Regions from separate parts of the Sphingopyxis sp. GW821-FHT10B01 genome, predicted to be linked through region 3. Evidence: riboswitches for the same ligand, from Rfam matches in the RefSeq annotation. Region 3 holds a riboswitch; each other region holds the start of a gene.
What was found. A riboswitch is a leader RNA that binds a small molecule or an ion and turns the genes downstream of it on or off. The one in region 3 is predicted to bind cobalamin.
Positions count from the first base shown of each region.

Region 1: it holds a riboswitch for cobalamin, as region 3 does, so the genes downstream of both, AC07NV_RS01235 (TonB-dependent receptor plug domain-containing protein) here and AC07NV_RS08290 (TonB-dependent receptor plug domain-containing protein) in region 3, are expected to answer to the same signal.
Region 2: it holds a riboswitch for cobalamin, as region 3 does, so the genes downstream of both, metE (5-methyltetrahydropteroyltriglutamate--homocysteine S-methyltransferase) here and AC07NV_RS08290 (TonB-dependent receptor plug domain-containing protein) in region 3, are expected to answer to the same signal.

Region 1 is NZ_JBWKNS010000001.1:286,263-291,415, reverse strand. It holds gene AC07NV_RS01245 (ABC transporter substrate-binding protein) at 1-28, opposite strand, end outside; gene cobO (cob(I)yrinic acid a,c-diamide adenosyltransferase) at 28-636, opposite strand; gene AC07NV_RS01235 (TonB-dependent receptor plug domain-containing protein) at 636-2,558, opposite strand; cobalamin riboswitch at 2,737-2,955, opposite strand; gene AC07NV_RS01230 (acetyl-CoA C-acyltransferase) at 3,009-4,163, opposite strand; gene AC07NV_RS01225 (acetyl-CoA acetyltransferase) at 4,167-5,153, opposite strand, start outside.
Region 2 is NZ_JBWKNS010000001.1:154,946-160,098, forward strand. It holds gene AC07NV_RS00625 (TonB-dependent siderophore receptor) at 1-2,014, opposite strand, end outside; cobalamin riboswitch at 2,132-2,350, shown strand; gene metE (5-methyltetrahydropteroyltriglutamate--homocysteine S-methyltransferase) at 2,469-4,781, shown strand; gene AC07NV_RS00635 (acyl-CoA thioesterase) at 4,768-5,153, shown strand, end outside.
Region 3 is NZ_JBWKNS010000002.1:803,498-808,650, forward strand. It holds gene AC07NV_RS08280 (DUF1636 domain-containing protein) at 1-360, opposite strand, end outside; gene AC07NV_RS08285 (hypothetical protein) at 360-902, opposite strand; gene AC07NV_RS08290 (TonB-dependent receptor plug domain-containing protein) at 902-2,860, opposite strand; cobalamin riboswitch at 3,009-3,191, opposite strand; gene AC07NV_RS08295 (S41 family peptidase) at 3,267-4,739, opposite strand; gene AC07NV_RS08300 (RlmE family RNA methyltransferase) at 4,777-5,153, opposite strand, start outside.

The DNA of each region.
Region 1 (5,153 bases), on a different contig from region 3:
CCGAGGCAAGCAAGGCGCGCGGCGACATCAAAACTCGATCCCCCGCTGCGCACGCACATTCTGCTCGCGGAACGGATGCTTCACCTGCGCCATTTCGGTCACCAGATCGGCCGCATCGATCAGCTCCTGCGGCGCATTGCGGCCGGTGACGATGACATGCGTCATATGCGGCTTGGCGGCGAGCGCCTCGAGGACTTCACCCACCGGCAGATAGTCGTAGCGCAGCACGATGTTGAGTTCGTCGGCGATCACCATCGAATAGCTCGGGTCGGCGATCATCCGTTTGACCTCGTCCCACGCTTCGCGCGCCACCGCGATATCGCGGCTGCGGTCCTGCGTGTCCCACGTAAAGCCTTCGCCCATCGGCTTGAATTCGATCAGGTCGGGAAAGCGGTCGAACACCGCCTTTTCCCCCGTCGCCATCGCGCCCTTGACGAACTGGACGACCCCGACCTTCATGTCGTGGCCGATCGCGCGGATCGCCATGCCGAGCGCGGCCGAGGTCTTGCCCTTGCCGGGGCCGGTGTGGACGATCACCAGCCCCTTTTCGACCGTCTTGGTCGCGACCTTCTTGTTCTGCGCCGCCTGGATCTTCTTCATCTTCGCCGTATGTTCGGCGTCGGTGCGGGGTTTCATCAGAAGGTCACCCGCACGCCGCCATAGGCCGCGCGGCCCGGGGTGGCGAAGCTGAAGACCTCCTCATAATTTTCGCCGAACAGATTTTCGACGCGGCCATAGATCGCGAAACGCTCCGACAATTTATAATCGGCACCAAGGTTCACCAGCACATATTCCTTCATCGACACCGTCACCGGAATATAGCTGGGGTCGGTGAAAGCGAAGTCGTCGGTCCGGCCATTGTAGCGGACGGTCAGCGTGCCCGAAAAACGCTGATCGGTGCTGAACACCGTGGTGTTGAGGCTCGCCACATGCTTTGGCCGACGCGCCTCGCGTACGCCATTTTCCTCGGCCTTGAGCCATGTGTACGCCAGATCGAACCGGATCTGCGGGATTGGCCGCGCGCTGACAAAGGCTTCGATGCCGTGCTGCTTGCTATCGGTGGTGCGGTTCCCCGGCGTCGCGTCGAAATTCGGCGGCGGATAGTCGATGAAGATCTCGTTCTTCAGCTTGGAATCGAACCAGGTCGCGCCGATCGTGGCCCAGTCGTTTGCGCCAAAGCTCTGCTCCAGCCCGGCTTCCCAACCCTTGGACTTTTCGGGCTTCAGGTTCGGGTTGCCGATGTAGGTGCCATCGACAAAACCATAAAGGTCGAAGAAGCCGGGGTTCTTGACGCCGGTGCCATAGGCGGCGCGGACGCGCGTCCCGGTCGGCAGGCGATAGCTGCCCTGCACGCGCCACGTCGTCGCATCGTCGAAGCGGTTGTTGTCGTCGTACCGCACCGACGCGCCGAGCGAGAGGTCGCCCGCGAGCAGTTCATATTGCCCGACGACGCCCAGGTTGTTCGCGTGCTTTTCGCCCGGAAAACCGCCGGGGGTCAGCGTCTGGAAATTCTCGCGCTCGACGTCGACCGCGCCGGTCAGCCGGTGCCTGACCGCTTCGGTGCCGAAGCTGAACGCCGAGGTGAAACTGCCCTTATAGCGCTGCCCCTTGTTGCCATAGTCGAGGCCGAAGGGGCTGAAACCTTTGCGCTTCGTGTCGGCGAACTGACCTGACAGCGTGTTGACCCAGCGCCCGTCGAGCGCGGTGAGCTGCGCCGAGAGCAGGCCGAAAAACGCCTCATTCTTGAAATACACGCCGGGGCTGTCGACGGTATAACCGAACAGCGGGCTGCTGGTATCGAACTCGCTGTTGTTCGTGTCGGCGTTGGTGTGGCTGTAACGCAGCACGCCGGTCAGTTTGAACGCCTCGCTCGGCGTCCAGTTGACCTTGGCGGTCGCGCCGATGCTGTCCGACCCGACATCGCGCGTACCGCCGCGCGCGGTCGGATAGCCGTCGGTGCCGTAATAGCTGCCCGAAATGGCATAATCGAACGCACCCGATGCGCCGGCGGCGCGCGCGCCGCCGCTGATCGTCCCGAACGATCCGCCCTCGATCCGCGCGCTATATCCCGGCGCTTCGCGGCCCGACAGGGTGATATAGTTGATCACGCCGCCGATCGCGTCGGAGCCGTAGAGCGAGGATTGCTGGCCGCGCAGCACCTCGATACGCGCGGCGGAATCGGCGATCAGTGTACCGAAATCATATTCGCCCTGATAGGGATCGGCCGCCTCGATGCCGTCGATCAGCACGAGGACATGGTTGCTCTCGGAGCCGCGGATGCGGATCTGCGTCTGCCCGCCGATCGCGCCGATGCGCGTCACCGCAACGCCCGGCACGTCGCGCAGGACATCGGAGACGACGCGCGTCTGGCGCAATTGCAGCGCTTCATTGTCGATGACCGTGACCGAGGAGCCAAGCTGGTTCGCGGGCACGCCTTCACCCGAGCGTGAGGCGGTGACGATGATCTCGTCGCCGGGGCGCTCGCTGTCGGCTGTTTCGGCAAGCGCCGGCGTCGCCGTCGCCAATACAGCCAAGGAAATGGTCGTGAATTTCAACATGGGAAGCTCCCCGCACGCCGGCAACGAAGGTGGAGCCTGCCGATGCGTGGGACGCGATCGACCGATGCCGGCATCGCAAGTGGCGTAATGCCTGCGGCCCCGGCACCGAAGCGGCTCCAGCCGCTTGGTCGTCGCTCGACGGAAACCTCCGTGCCGCGGCCTTTCCCTGGGCCTTGGCATTGAGCGACCCACGCCGGCAGGTCTCCTGGCTCGCGGGTCAGGGCTTGATGCACGCCTTCCCAGGTGACCCCAGTGGCTGATCCGAAAGCTTCGGACCGGTGCATCGCGCTCGCCGCTTACAGTTGCAGGGACAGCCTCGGCTTAGGGGGGTCAGGACGAACCCCTTCACCGTGTTCCCGTTTTAAGCCCTTTCGGGCACCGGTGCGATCATGCGCGGGAAAGACCCCGCACGCGCGGCACATAGCGGAATCGCGGTTTTGCGCAATCGGCTTATTGACGCTCGACGATCATCGCGGCGCCCACACCCATCGCGCCGGTCAGCACGACAAGCCCGTATCGACCACCGCACGCATCGAGCGCGTCGAGCAGGGTAGAGGTCAGGATCGCGCCGCTGGCGCCCATCGGATGGCCCTTCGCCAGATGGCCGCCGCTCACATTGACGCGCGCCGGGTCGGCGTCGCGGTCGCGCAGGAATTTGGCGATGGTGACGGCAAAGGCTTCCATAAACTCGATGCGGTCGAAGTCGGCGAGCGTCAGCCCGGCGCGCGTCAGCACCTTGTCCATCGCCGCAAAGCCTGCGGTCAGCGACGCGGCCGGGTCGCCGCCGCTTTCGGCAAAGGCGACGACGCGTGCGCGCGGAGAGGGGCCAAGGCCTTCGCCGCCGACCAGCGCGAGCCCCGCGCCGTCGCAGATCGGCGGCGCGTGGGCGATGCTGTGCAGCGCCTCGAAGGTCGCGCCTTCGAGCGCGCCCGCATATTGCTGCTGCAGTTCGCCGAACGCGGGCGGGGCGGCGGCAAGCGATGCGGCCGTCGTTTGCGGGCGGATGCACTCTTCGCCGGCCAGCGGCCCGGTGGCGATCCGCGATTTCTGGAGCGCGGCATCGCCTTCGGCCGCGCCCGCCTTCTGCTGCGAGGCGAGGGTGACGGCGTCGAGGTCGGGGCGACCTATGCCTTCGGCGTTTGCCAAACGGTCGGCTGCGAGCACGGGCGGGACAAAGCGGGCGCGCGGGGGCAATTCGTCGTTGCCGTAAAAGGCCGCGCGGTCGCCGAGGAAGGGGCTCTGGCTCATCGACTCGACGCCGCCCGCGAGGATATGCGACGCTTCGCCGCTCGCGACCTTTGCAATCGCCTGGCCGATCGCCGACAGGCCCGACGCGCAATAATTGTTGATGCTGTGCGCCGCGGTCGCGTCGGGCAGCCCAGCTTGGAGTTTTGCCAGCATCGCGACATGCCCGCCCTGCGCGCCGCTCTGCGTCACGCAGCCGAGCAGCAACGCGTCGGGAGCGCGTGCAACATCGCCGCAGCGTGTCGCAAGCGCCGCCGCTTGGCTACGCACCAGCTCCTGCGGGCTCAGCGCCGCGAGCCCGCCATCGGGCCGCGCCTTGCCGCGCGGCGTGCGCACCGCATCATAAAGATAAACGTTCAAAGATCAGACGCCGACGACGAAGCTGACCGCGGTCGTCGCGCTGCCGCCGACATTGAACGTCGCGAAATTCTTCGCGCCCTCGACCTGATAGTCCCCGGCGTTGCCGGTGACCTGTCGCCAGCTGTCGAGCAGCATCCGCACCCCTGTCGCGCCGACCGGATGGCCCAGCCCAATCAGCCCGCCCGACGGATTGACCGGCAGCCTGCCGCCGAGCGCGATCGTCCCGTCCTCGATCGCGCGCCAGCTTTCGCCCGGCGGGGTGATTCCGAAATGGTCGATCGCCATATATTCGGTGATCGAGAAGCAATCATGCACTTCCACCCCGTCGCATGCATAGACATCGGGCATTTCGGCGCGGCGCAGCGCGTCCATCATCGCCTTGCGCACGCTCGGGAAGACATAGTGATTATCTTTACTTTTCAGTATCTTGGTCGAATAGAGCAGCGGTGCGGTCGAATGCCCCCACCCCTTGATCCGCGGGAAAGTGTCGATCGAAACCCCCCTACGCTGCGCGACACTTTCGGCAACTTCCGCCGACGCGAGAAAAATCGCCGCCGCACCGTCGGTGACCTGCCCGCAATCCGATTTGCGCAAGCTGCCCTCGATCAGCGGATTGACCGCATCATTCTCGCCCAGATGGTCGTCGGTCATCGCCCAGCCGCGCGTCTGTGCGTTCGGATTGCGCTTGGCATTGGCGAAATTATTGGCGGAAATCCCGCGCAGATGGGCGCGATCGAGTCCGAAGCGCTCGTCATATTCCTCGGCGACCTGCGCGAACATATACGGCCACAGGTACCGCGCCTCCTGCGCCTCGCGCCCCGCCCACGCGGCGGCGCCCAGATATTCGGCGGCGCGCTGGCCGGGGACGTTGCGCATCAGCTCGATGCCGAGCACCAGCGCGAGGCCATAGCGCTCGGCTTCGATCTCGGCAGCGGCCGCAAGGACCGCGATGCTGCCCGACGCGCAGGCGGCTTCGTGGCGCGACGCCGG
Region 2 (5,153 bases), on a different contig from region 3:
CCCACGGCCCGCGCGTCCAGTTCACCGATCCGTCGAAGATGAAATAGGCATTCACCGGCTGGTTCGACAGGCTGATCCGCTTCGCCACATAATCGCCGCCGAACGCGAAGGCGAGACCGCTATCGGGGATCTGGTACCGGCTCCAGAACCCCAGCTTGGCTTTCGGTGCATTCGCAAAACGCCCGCTCGGCACCGAGTTGGTCGGCGGGGTCCGGCCATTATCCTTCGTAATCCGCGTATCGTTGAACGCATAGGTCACCGTCAGCACCCAATTGTCGGTCAGGTCGGCCGCGACGTCGAGGTCGAACCCCTTCGACGTCACTTCGCCGAATGCGATCATATTGTTGATGCCGTCGCCTTCGGGGTCGCCGCGCGGATCGGACTGGAGCAGATTCTGGCGCTTGATCTGGTATATCGACAGGCTGCTCTGGACCCGCCCCCCGAGCAGTGCGGTCTTGATCCCGCCTTCGATCATGTCGCCGGTTGTCGGGGCGAAGGGACCGCCCGCGCGCGGATCCTGCGCCGACGCCGATTGCGGTTCGAAACTCGTCGCATATTGGGTGAACAGCGAGATATCGTCGCGCACGCGCCAGACGAGGCCAAGGCGATAGGTCTCGTCGCTGCCCTTGAAACCGGTGCGTGCGCCGTTCGCGGCGATCGCGATATCCTCGAAACGGTCGGTGCGGATGCCCGCCACCGCGACCAGCCGCCCGATGGTCAACTCGTTCAGGGCATAGAATCCCCGGCGCTTGGTCTCGCTCGTCGTCCGCGTCTGCGCCGGCATAATATATTTGGCCGGATCGCACGCCTTGTAGACGGGGTTCACGAAATCCAGCGGACACGGCAGACCCGCGGCCGGGGTCGCGCGGCCGGTGAGCTGCGACGCCAGCGAAATTCCGTCGTCGGTGCTGTAATCGAACCCCGCAAGAACGCGGTTCGAAATCACATCCGAAAAGCGCGCCGACCAGACGGCATTGCCGCCGAACGACCAGATGCTACTGTCGCGAAGCTGGTCGCGATACTGGCGCGCCACCGCATCGAAACGGCCATCGCGGTTGCGGTCGAGCAAGGTGATCGGCTCGTGATATTTCTGCGTTTCAGTCGCGTCGATGCGCCGCGCGGTCAGGTCGACATGCAGATTGTCGGTCGGCTCCAGCTCCAGTTTGCCCTGGAACGCGGTCGAGCGCAGCTTCAGGAAATCGCTCGGCTCATTGTGGTTCCAGCGGCGGTCGGCGAGGAAATGGCCGTCGTTATCGACCGCGATCCCGCGCAGGCGGTTCGCCGCCAGATCCTGCTCGATCCGCCACACCTGCGCAGTCAGCTTCGCGATCCCGAGGTCGAAGGTGACCCCGCCGTCGAGCAGCAGCGATTTGTTGCCCGCGTGCGTGCGCGGCAGGTTGCGATCCTCGAAAAAGGCGCCGCCGCGCAGCGAAATGACGTCATTGACCGGTCCGGTTACCTCGACCTGCCCGCCGTAACGATCCCCGGTCCCGCCGACGATCTTCACCGACCCGGCAAAGGTCTGCGACGGCTTCTTGGTCACATAGTTGAACAATCCGCCCGGCGCGCTCTGGCCATAGAGCATGCCCGCGGGTCCCTTCAGAAACTCGACGCGCTCGATGTTGAACAGCTGCGGGACGGCAAAGCCGATATAGGGATCGCCGCGCAGCCCGTCGTAGAAATTCTCCTGCTGGCGGAAACCGCGCGCGGTCACGCCGGCATAGGAAAAGACGCTGACCCCCGAGATGTTCCGGTACAGGTCCTGCGCGTCGCGCGCGCCCTGATCCTCGATCAGTTGCGAGGTGATGACGGTGATCGACTGCGACGAGGCCAGCGGCTCGGTCGGCATCTTGCCGCTCGCGGTTTCCTCGATGCGATAAAGCTGCGACGCGCGGCCGGTGACGACGATCTCGTCGATTGCCGCGGAATCCTCCGCTGCCGCCTCTTCCGCCGCTGCCGCCATCGGCGCCATGGCCAGAGCCACCGCCGAGCCCATCATCATCTTGCGAATCATTCTCAACACCCTTTCGGGCGTGCCGATAGAGAGATTGCAAATCATTTGCAATATTCGCCGCCGGAGCCACATATAAAGAAATCTTTATATCTGACTTGACAACGGCCGGGCGCGGTCTATTCTTCACCCTGTCGAGGTTCTCCGCGTCCGCTACCCGGGCGTGGAGCTAAGACGGGAAGCCGGTGCGTCTCGAGAGGGGCAAGGCCGGCGCTGCCCCCGCAACTGTAAGCGGTGAGCGGCGGTCGATACGTGTCACTGGTCCGGCAAGGGACCGGGAAGGCCAGACCGCCGCGTCGATCCGTGAGCCAGGAGACCTGCCTCGTCAGATACGTCCTCCGGCGGGGTGTCCGGTCAGGCCGCATGCATGGCTGCGCCCGACCCTTGCTTTGCGGGCGCGGGGTCCCGTGCGTACGCGTCTGTCCGGCGCCTTGCCCCTTGCAAGGTGCTTGAAGAAATGACTGTCAGCGTCGCCACCCTCGGCTTTCCCCGCATCGGCCTCCGCCGCGAGCTCAAATTCGCGCTCGAAAGCTATTGGGCAGGCAAGACCAATCTCGCCGAACTGCAGACCGCGGCATCGGGCCTCCGCGCGCTGCACTGGACGCGGCAGAAAGCGCTCGGCGCCGACATCCTGCCCTCGAACGACTTCTCGCTCTACGATCATGTTCTCGACACCAGCGCGCTGATCGGCGCGATCCCGCCGCGCTACGACTGGGCGGGCGAGAGCGTCGATCCCGACCTCTATTTCGCGATGGCGCGCGGTGCCCAGGGGCCGTCCGCCTGCGGCCACGCCCACGACACCACCGCGCAGGAAATGACCAAATGGTTCGACACCAACTATCATTTCATGGTCCCCGAACTCACGGCAGGTCAGGTCTTCAAGATCGCCTCGACCAAGATTTTCGACGAGTTTGAGGAAGCCAGGGCGCTCGGCTACAACACCCGCCCCGTCCTCCTCGGCCCCGTCAGCTATCTGATGCTCGCCAAGGGCAAGGCGGTCGAACCGCTCGCATTGCTGCCGCAGCTGCTCGACACCTATGCCGAAATCCTCGCTCGCCTCGCGAAACAAGGCGCCGAATGGGTGCAGATCGACGAGCCCTGCCTCGTCCTCGATCTCTCGGCCGAACAGCGCACCGCCTTCGAACGCGCCTACGCCCGCCTCGCGACCCGCGGCCCCAAACTCATGCTCACCACTTACTTCGGCGGCCTCGGCGACAATCTGGGACTCGTCGCCGACCTCCCCGTCCACGGCCTCCACATCGACCTCGTTCGCGCGCCCGAACAGCTCGAACCCGCACTGGCAAAACTTCAGCCGCACGTCCTGCTCTCGCTCGGCGTCATCGACGGCCGCAACATCTGGCGCGCGAACCTCCCCGACCTCTACTGGCGCCTCAAGGAACTGGCCGGCAAACGCGACCTCATTCTCGCGCCCTCCTGCTCGCTCCTCCACACCCCCGTCGACCTCGCGCTCGAAACGTCACTCGATCCCGAAATCGCCCAGTGGCTGAGCTTCGCGGTGCAAAAGATCGAGGAACTCGCCGCGCTCGCGAAAGCGCTCAACGAAGGCGAGGACGCGAGCTTCGCCGCCTTCTCGGCCTCGCGCATCGCCGCGGTCGCGCGCCAGACCTCGCCTAAGATCCACGATCCCGCGGTTGCGCAGCGCCTCGCCGCGCTCGACGCGGCCGCCACCAACCGCACCTCGCCCTTCGCGACCCGCCGCGACGCGCAACACAAGCGCCTCGCCCTCCCCGCCTATCCGACGACGACGATCGGCAGCTTCCCGCAGACTCCCGAGGTCCGCAAGGCGCGCGCCGCGCACATCAAGGGCGAGATCGACGATGCCGCCTACGACCAATATCTCCGCATCGAAACGCGTGCCGCGGTCAAATGGCAGGAGGAGATCGGGCTCGACGTCCTCGTCCACGGCGAGTTCGAGCGCAACGACATGGTGCAATATTTCGGCGAGCAGCTCGCCGGCTTCGCCTTCACCCGCGCCGGCTGGGTGCAAAGCTATGGCTCGCGCTGCGTCCGTCCGCCCATCCTCTATGGCGACGTCTCGCGCCCCGCGCCGATGACCGTCGACTGGTGGCGCTATGCACAGGACCAGACCGGCTTGCCCGTGAAGGGCATGCTCACCGGCCCCGTCACGATCCTCAACTGGTCCTTCGTCCGCGACGATCAGCCGCGCGAGACCAGCTGCCGCCAGATCGCGCTCGCGATCCGCGACGAGGTGCAGGATCTCGAGGCCGCCGGCGCCGCGATCATCCAGATCGACGAGGCGGCGCTCCGCGAAGGCCTCCCCCTTCGCCGCAGCGAATGGCAGCATTATCTGGACTGGGCGGTCGAAAGCTTCCGCATCGCGTCGTCGGGCGTGCGCGACGACACGCAGATCCATACGCATATGTGCTATTCGGAGTTCAACGACATCATCCGCGCGATCGGCGCGATGGACGCCGACGTCATCTCGATCGAGACTGCGCGGTCGCAAATGGAGCTGCTCGACGCCTTCGCCAGCTATGCCTATCCGAATGAAGTCGGCCCCGGCGTCTACGACATTCACAGCCCGCGCATCCCGGCCGAGCGCGAGATGACCGACCTTCTCACCCTCGCCGGCAAGCATGTCCCGCCGCAGCAGATCTGGGTAAACCCCGATTGCGGGCTCAAGACGCGCAAGTGGGACGAGGTGCGTCCCGCGCTCGTCGCCATGGTCGCCGCCGCGCAGGCGATGCGGACGAAAGCCCGCATCAAGGAGGCCTATGATGCAAACTGAGGCGGCCATGCCCACCGGCCAGCCCGCCGTCCGCGTCACCGCGATGCCCGCCAACGCCAATGTCTATGGCGATATTTTCGGCGGCTGGCTGATGGCGCAGATGGACCTTGCCGCCTCCTCGGTGGCCTCGCGCCACGCGCGCGGCCGCGCGGTGACGATCTCGGTGGAAGGCATGACCTTCCACCGTCCCGTCTTCGTCGGCGACGAGGTGTCCGTCTTCGGGCGCCTCGTGCAGGTAGGCCGCACCTCGATGCACGTCGAAGTCGAAGCCTGGGCCCGCGACCGTCACGCCGACGAGGACAACAAGGTCACGCAGGCGGTGTTTATCTTTGTCGCGGTGGGGCCGGACAGGCGGCCGCGCGCGGTGCGGCC
Region 3 (5,153 bases):
TTTGACGCCTTCGGGCCAAAGAGAAAAGGGGACGCGGCCATGTTCGCTCGCGGCATAGTGGACTGCATAGTCGAGGATGGCACGTGCCGAATCGTCGTTGCCCTGAAACCGGCCCATGACATAGCCGACCTTGTCGGGCGCGCGCAGGTGGACGGTGCAAAAATCCTGGCACGCGAACAGGCACGCCATTTCCTGCACCGCGATGCCGGCGTAGCGTGGTTCGTCTTCCTTGAGGCGCCGCAGCGCCGCGACGAGCCGCGCGCCGCCGCGCACGCCGCCGGCGTCGTCCCGGGACTCGCGGCTGTGGCGGCACGTGTTGCACACCACCACCGCGGGCCCCGGGTCGACGCGCGTCAGCATTATGCGGCTATCGGCTGCGGCGGGGCGGGAACACCCACCGCGACGAGCGCGCGATAGAGGGCATAGAGCCCGATCAGGATCGCGCCGTTGCGGACAAATTGCTCGGCGAGCAGGTCGGGCGCCATCGCGGTGTGCAGCCCGCCGAGAACCAGCGCCCATGCGAGGATGATGCCCTTGAACGCGGTAAAGCCCGCCGCATAAGCGAGGCTCAGCCGCGCCGCGACCGAGCGATAGTTCAGCGCGCTCAGCACCGCATAGCTGGCGAGCACCGAGCCCACCGCTGCGGTGCAGAGCCCGGCACCCCATGCCAGCGTGCTTCCGTCGCGCGGATAGCCGAGCAGGAAGAAACCGACGAACTGGCTCGCCGCCCACGCGAGCAGCATCAGCAGGATGCCGCCCCGGCGGCGCATATGCACCGCCGCAAGCGCCGCGAGCGCCGGAAAGGGCGTCGCGCAGGCGAGCGCGAGCGTCGTCGCGGTGCTCGCGGCGGTCAGCAGCGAGACCCAGAGCGCCGACGCGCCGCGCTGCGACAGCGCCGCCATCAGAAGCGCCCCCGGATGCCGGCGTAGATGCTGCGGCCGAGCGACCCATAGCGGAAGGCGGTCATATATTGCTCGTCGAAGACATTTTCGGCGCGGGCGAACAGCTTCACATTGTCCGCCAGCGCATATTCGGCGCGCAGGTCGACGAGCGTATAATCGTCGAGCCGCTGGGCGTTGCTCGCATTGTCGTAGCTTTTGCCCGACCAGCGCACCGCCGCGCCGAGTTCGAGCCCGAAATCGAAGCCGTAGCTCGCCGACGCATTGGCGGTCTGACGCGGACGGCGCGGCAGCCATTTGCCGAAATTAGCGGTGCCGGGCGAGCGATCCTCGGCGACGATCCAGCTGTAATTGCCGTCGAGCTTCAGTCCGCCGAGGGTCAGCGCGGCTGCGGCTTCGATGCCATGCGCTTCGCTGCGCGAAACGTTCGAATAATAGCCGAAGCGCCGCGTCGTCGGATTGCCCGGCACGAAGCACATCGGGTTGGTCGTCGTCGACGAACAGCTGTTATAGATGATCTGGTTCGTCGTCTTGCGGTCGAACCAGGTCGCGCCGACGACCAGCCTGGAATCGAACAGATGCTGTTCGATGCCGGCTTCCCAGCCATGCGCTGCCTCGGGATCGAGCGCGACATTCCCATATTCGCTGAACAGCTGATACAGCGACGGCGCCTTGAAGCCTTCGCCATAGCTCGCGCGCAGGACGGTCCCGGTGGAGAGCCGCCACACGCCGCCTGCGGCGAACAAAGTCTGGCCGCCGTAGCGATCGTGATCGTCGTAACGAACGCCGCCATTGAGCGTCAACCCGTCGACCGGTTCGACGCTGAGCTGGCCATAAACGCTCGTCAGCTCGGCCTTGCCGCGTGCAAAAGCCGGAACCGGCGTTGCAAGCGACGCCGCGGGCGAGCGGCTGCGGAAATCCGAACGCTCATTCTCGACCCCGAAGATCGCGGTGATGCGGTCGGAGATGTCGAAGCTGCCCTGATATTCCCAGCGTTTGTTCTTGCCGTCGGCCTCGAAGCTCTGCGGCCGCGCGCGGTCGGGGTTGAAATTGTCGCGGTTGGTGTCGGTATAGGCAAAAGCGACGCGGTTGCGGAAGCGTCCGCCGACGAGGTCGACATTCAGCCCCGCATAGCCGACGAACTCCTTGTTCTGCCCGTAATCATTGCTGTCGACGTTGAAGCCGTCGAATTCGACGCGGCCGCTCGAATAATAGCCGCGCACGTCGACGCTGACATTGTCGGCCAGCGCCAGTTCGGCGCGACCCGAAACGCTCTGGTTGCGATAGCCGTCGCGCTCGACCCCGCCGAACGCCCTGGCGTGCGACGAGACGCCGTCGGTGGTGAAACGCTGACCGCCGATGCGCCAGCTCAACGGACCGGTGCGGCCGCCGATCGCGGCGCGCGCATTCACCGTTTCGCGCGATCCGGCTTCAAGATCGAAGCTGCCTTCGATCGATTTTTCGGGCGACGCGGTCACAACATTGACCACCCCGCCGATCGCCTGGCTGCCCCACAGGATCGACTGCGGCCCGCGCAGCACTTCGATCCGCGAAATGTCGCCGGCGAGCAAATTGGTGAAATTGAAGCCGCCGCCGGTCGACGAGGGATCGTTGAGCTTCACCCCGTCGATCACGACAACGGTATGATCGGACTCGGCGCCGCGGATGCGGAGCGATGTCGACGTGCCATAGCCGCCGTTGCGCGAAATGCTGATGCCCGGTGTGCGGAGCAGAAGCTCGGTGACGCCGATATCCTGCGCGCGGTCGATCGCGTCCTTGTCGAGCACGGCGATCGAGGCGGGCACTTCGTCGAGCGTCAGCGGCGCGCGCGTCGCGGTGACGATGATGCTGTCGCCATCGGCGGCGACGGCATGCGCGGTGGACGCCTCGTCGGCGGACGCCGCGGAGGATGCCGCCACGGCGGCAAGGCAGATCGAACTTCGGAAAACAAACTTGAACATTGGATACCCCATCGACAATGCCGCCCACGCGCGCGGAATCGATGCGGTTGTCCGTTGGGGACGCACGACATCGAGCCCGCGCGCGAACGCGGCCAGACTTGTCGTCATGCGGGTTTACCCCCGTCCGCCCGGAACACCCTGTCCGCGCGAAAGACGACGGCGACGGGCAGGTCTCCTGGCTTGCGGGTCAGCGCCGGTCGACCGCCTTCTCGGGACCGAAATCCCAATGGCAAGTGGCCGATGGCTCGCCGCGTACAGTTGCAGGGGCAGCCGGGGTTTTCCCGTTCCCTATTATCCCCGTCGCCGGGGAACCAGTCGCTTGCCGCGGCCGTTAGCCGCATTTTGCGGCTGCGGTCAATTGTTGCAGTGCAACCGTCGGCACGATCCCGATTGAAGCGGTACGATCCTAGAACAGCCCCGGCAGGTCGCGCTGCGCTGCGCTCGGTTGTTCGGCCATCAGCATTTCCTGCCTCGCCGGCGCCACGGCGCGGCTGCTCCGCGCCGCGGCGCCGGTGCTGGCATCGGCGATGCGTGTCGTGCACGCGGTGCCCGAAAGGAAATTGATCGCCGCGCGGACCGACGCTTCGCGCGGATCGCCGAGCGGCAGGCTCAGATCGTCGCCCGCGGCGCAGCTGTTCGCGATTTTCGGGGCCAGTCCGTCATAATAGGCGCTCGCGCCGGCCGAATTGCCCGTCGCAAAGGCGATGACACGCATCCGGTCGTCGCATTCGGCTTTGTCGAGCGCGATCTGGCCGACCGGCTTGCCATAGGTGTTGCTGCCGACCAGCGTCATGTTGGTGCCGAGATAGGGCAGCATCGAATTGATCACGAGTTCGCTCGCCGACGCGGTCGATCCGGTGCCGATGAAGGCGATTCGTGTCGGGGCGATCGATTCGGGTTGTGCGGCAAAATAGCGCGTTTCATTGTTGCCGGATGCCTTCGACGGCCGGAAGTTCATTTGCGAGAATATCTCGCTCGACGACCGGTTGCGCCCGAGCAGGTCGCCTATCAGCTCGGCCGTCGAAACGAGCCCGCCGCCATTATAGCGGAAGTCGATGATGACGTCGGTGACACCCTGATTGCGGAAATTCAGGAAGGCCGCGCGCAGCTGCGGATCCGCCGACGAGATAAAGGTGCGCAAATTGAGATAGCCGTAATTGCGACCGCCCTCGGCGATAATTTTGGCGCCGTAGCGGTCGGAAACCGGGTCGAGCGAATAGTCGGCCTTTGCCACCGTGACATCGCGGGTGCCGCTGGCGTCGGTAATACGCAGAACACGGCTGACCCCCGGATCGTTGGGACCGAGCGCATTGGTAAGGCCTGCGGTTCCTTCGGCGGCGACGATGCTCGAAGTGCTGCGCAAATTGCTGCTGTTGGTGCCGATCGCGACGATCGCGGTTCCGCGGTCGATGCCCGCAGCAAAGGCGGGTGCGCCTTCATAGGCCTCGGCGATGACGATGCGCTGGTTCACGGCATCATAGACCATGCGGACGCCGAGACCCGCGCTCGACCCGCTGGCGTAGAAGGCATTTTCTTCGGCGATCGAGGTGATGTAGGTGAAAAACCGGTCCTTGTTCAGCGCGCGCGCGGGCGCGACCAGCGCGTCGATATAGGATTGGACGTTGCCATGGCTCGCGGGACTGACGCCGCTCGCGACATCATTGGGGAACAGATACCATTCGTCGATGACGGCTTTGGCAAAGGCCTGACGCGACGCGAGCGCGCAATTTGCGGTCGGTGTGGGCGTCGGAGTTGGCGTCGGAGTGACGGTAACCGGGCCACCGCTTCCTCCGGTGCCCGACCCACCGCCGCCGCCGCACGATGCCAGCATCAGCGCTGCGAGCGTTACAGCCGCGACCGACTGCCTCGTCTTACCCATCGATCATGTCCCCCGGCTCGTTCAAATCGCTTTGCCTCTATTCGGCGTCCGTTTCTTCCGCACCCTGACGCCCTTTGAAACCCTGCGCGATAACATAGAGCTCGGGCGATCCCTTGCGGCTCGCCGGCGGTTTCGCGTGCTTCACCGTCGTGAAATGCCGCTTGAGCAGCGTCAGCAGCGTGTGGTCCGCGCCGCCTGCAAACACCTTGGCGACAAAAGCGCCGCCGGGCAGCAAGGTCTGCACCGCGAAATCGGCGGCGGTTTCGGCCAGCCCGATCGTGCGCAGATGGTCGGTCTGCTGGTGGCCGACGGTGTTCGCCGCCATGTCCGAAATGACGAGGTCGGGGGCGCTGCCGAGCGCCTCGATCAGCGCGTCGGGCGCTGCATCGTCCATAAAGTCCATCTCGAGGATCT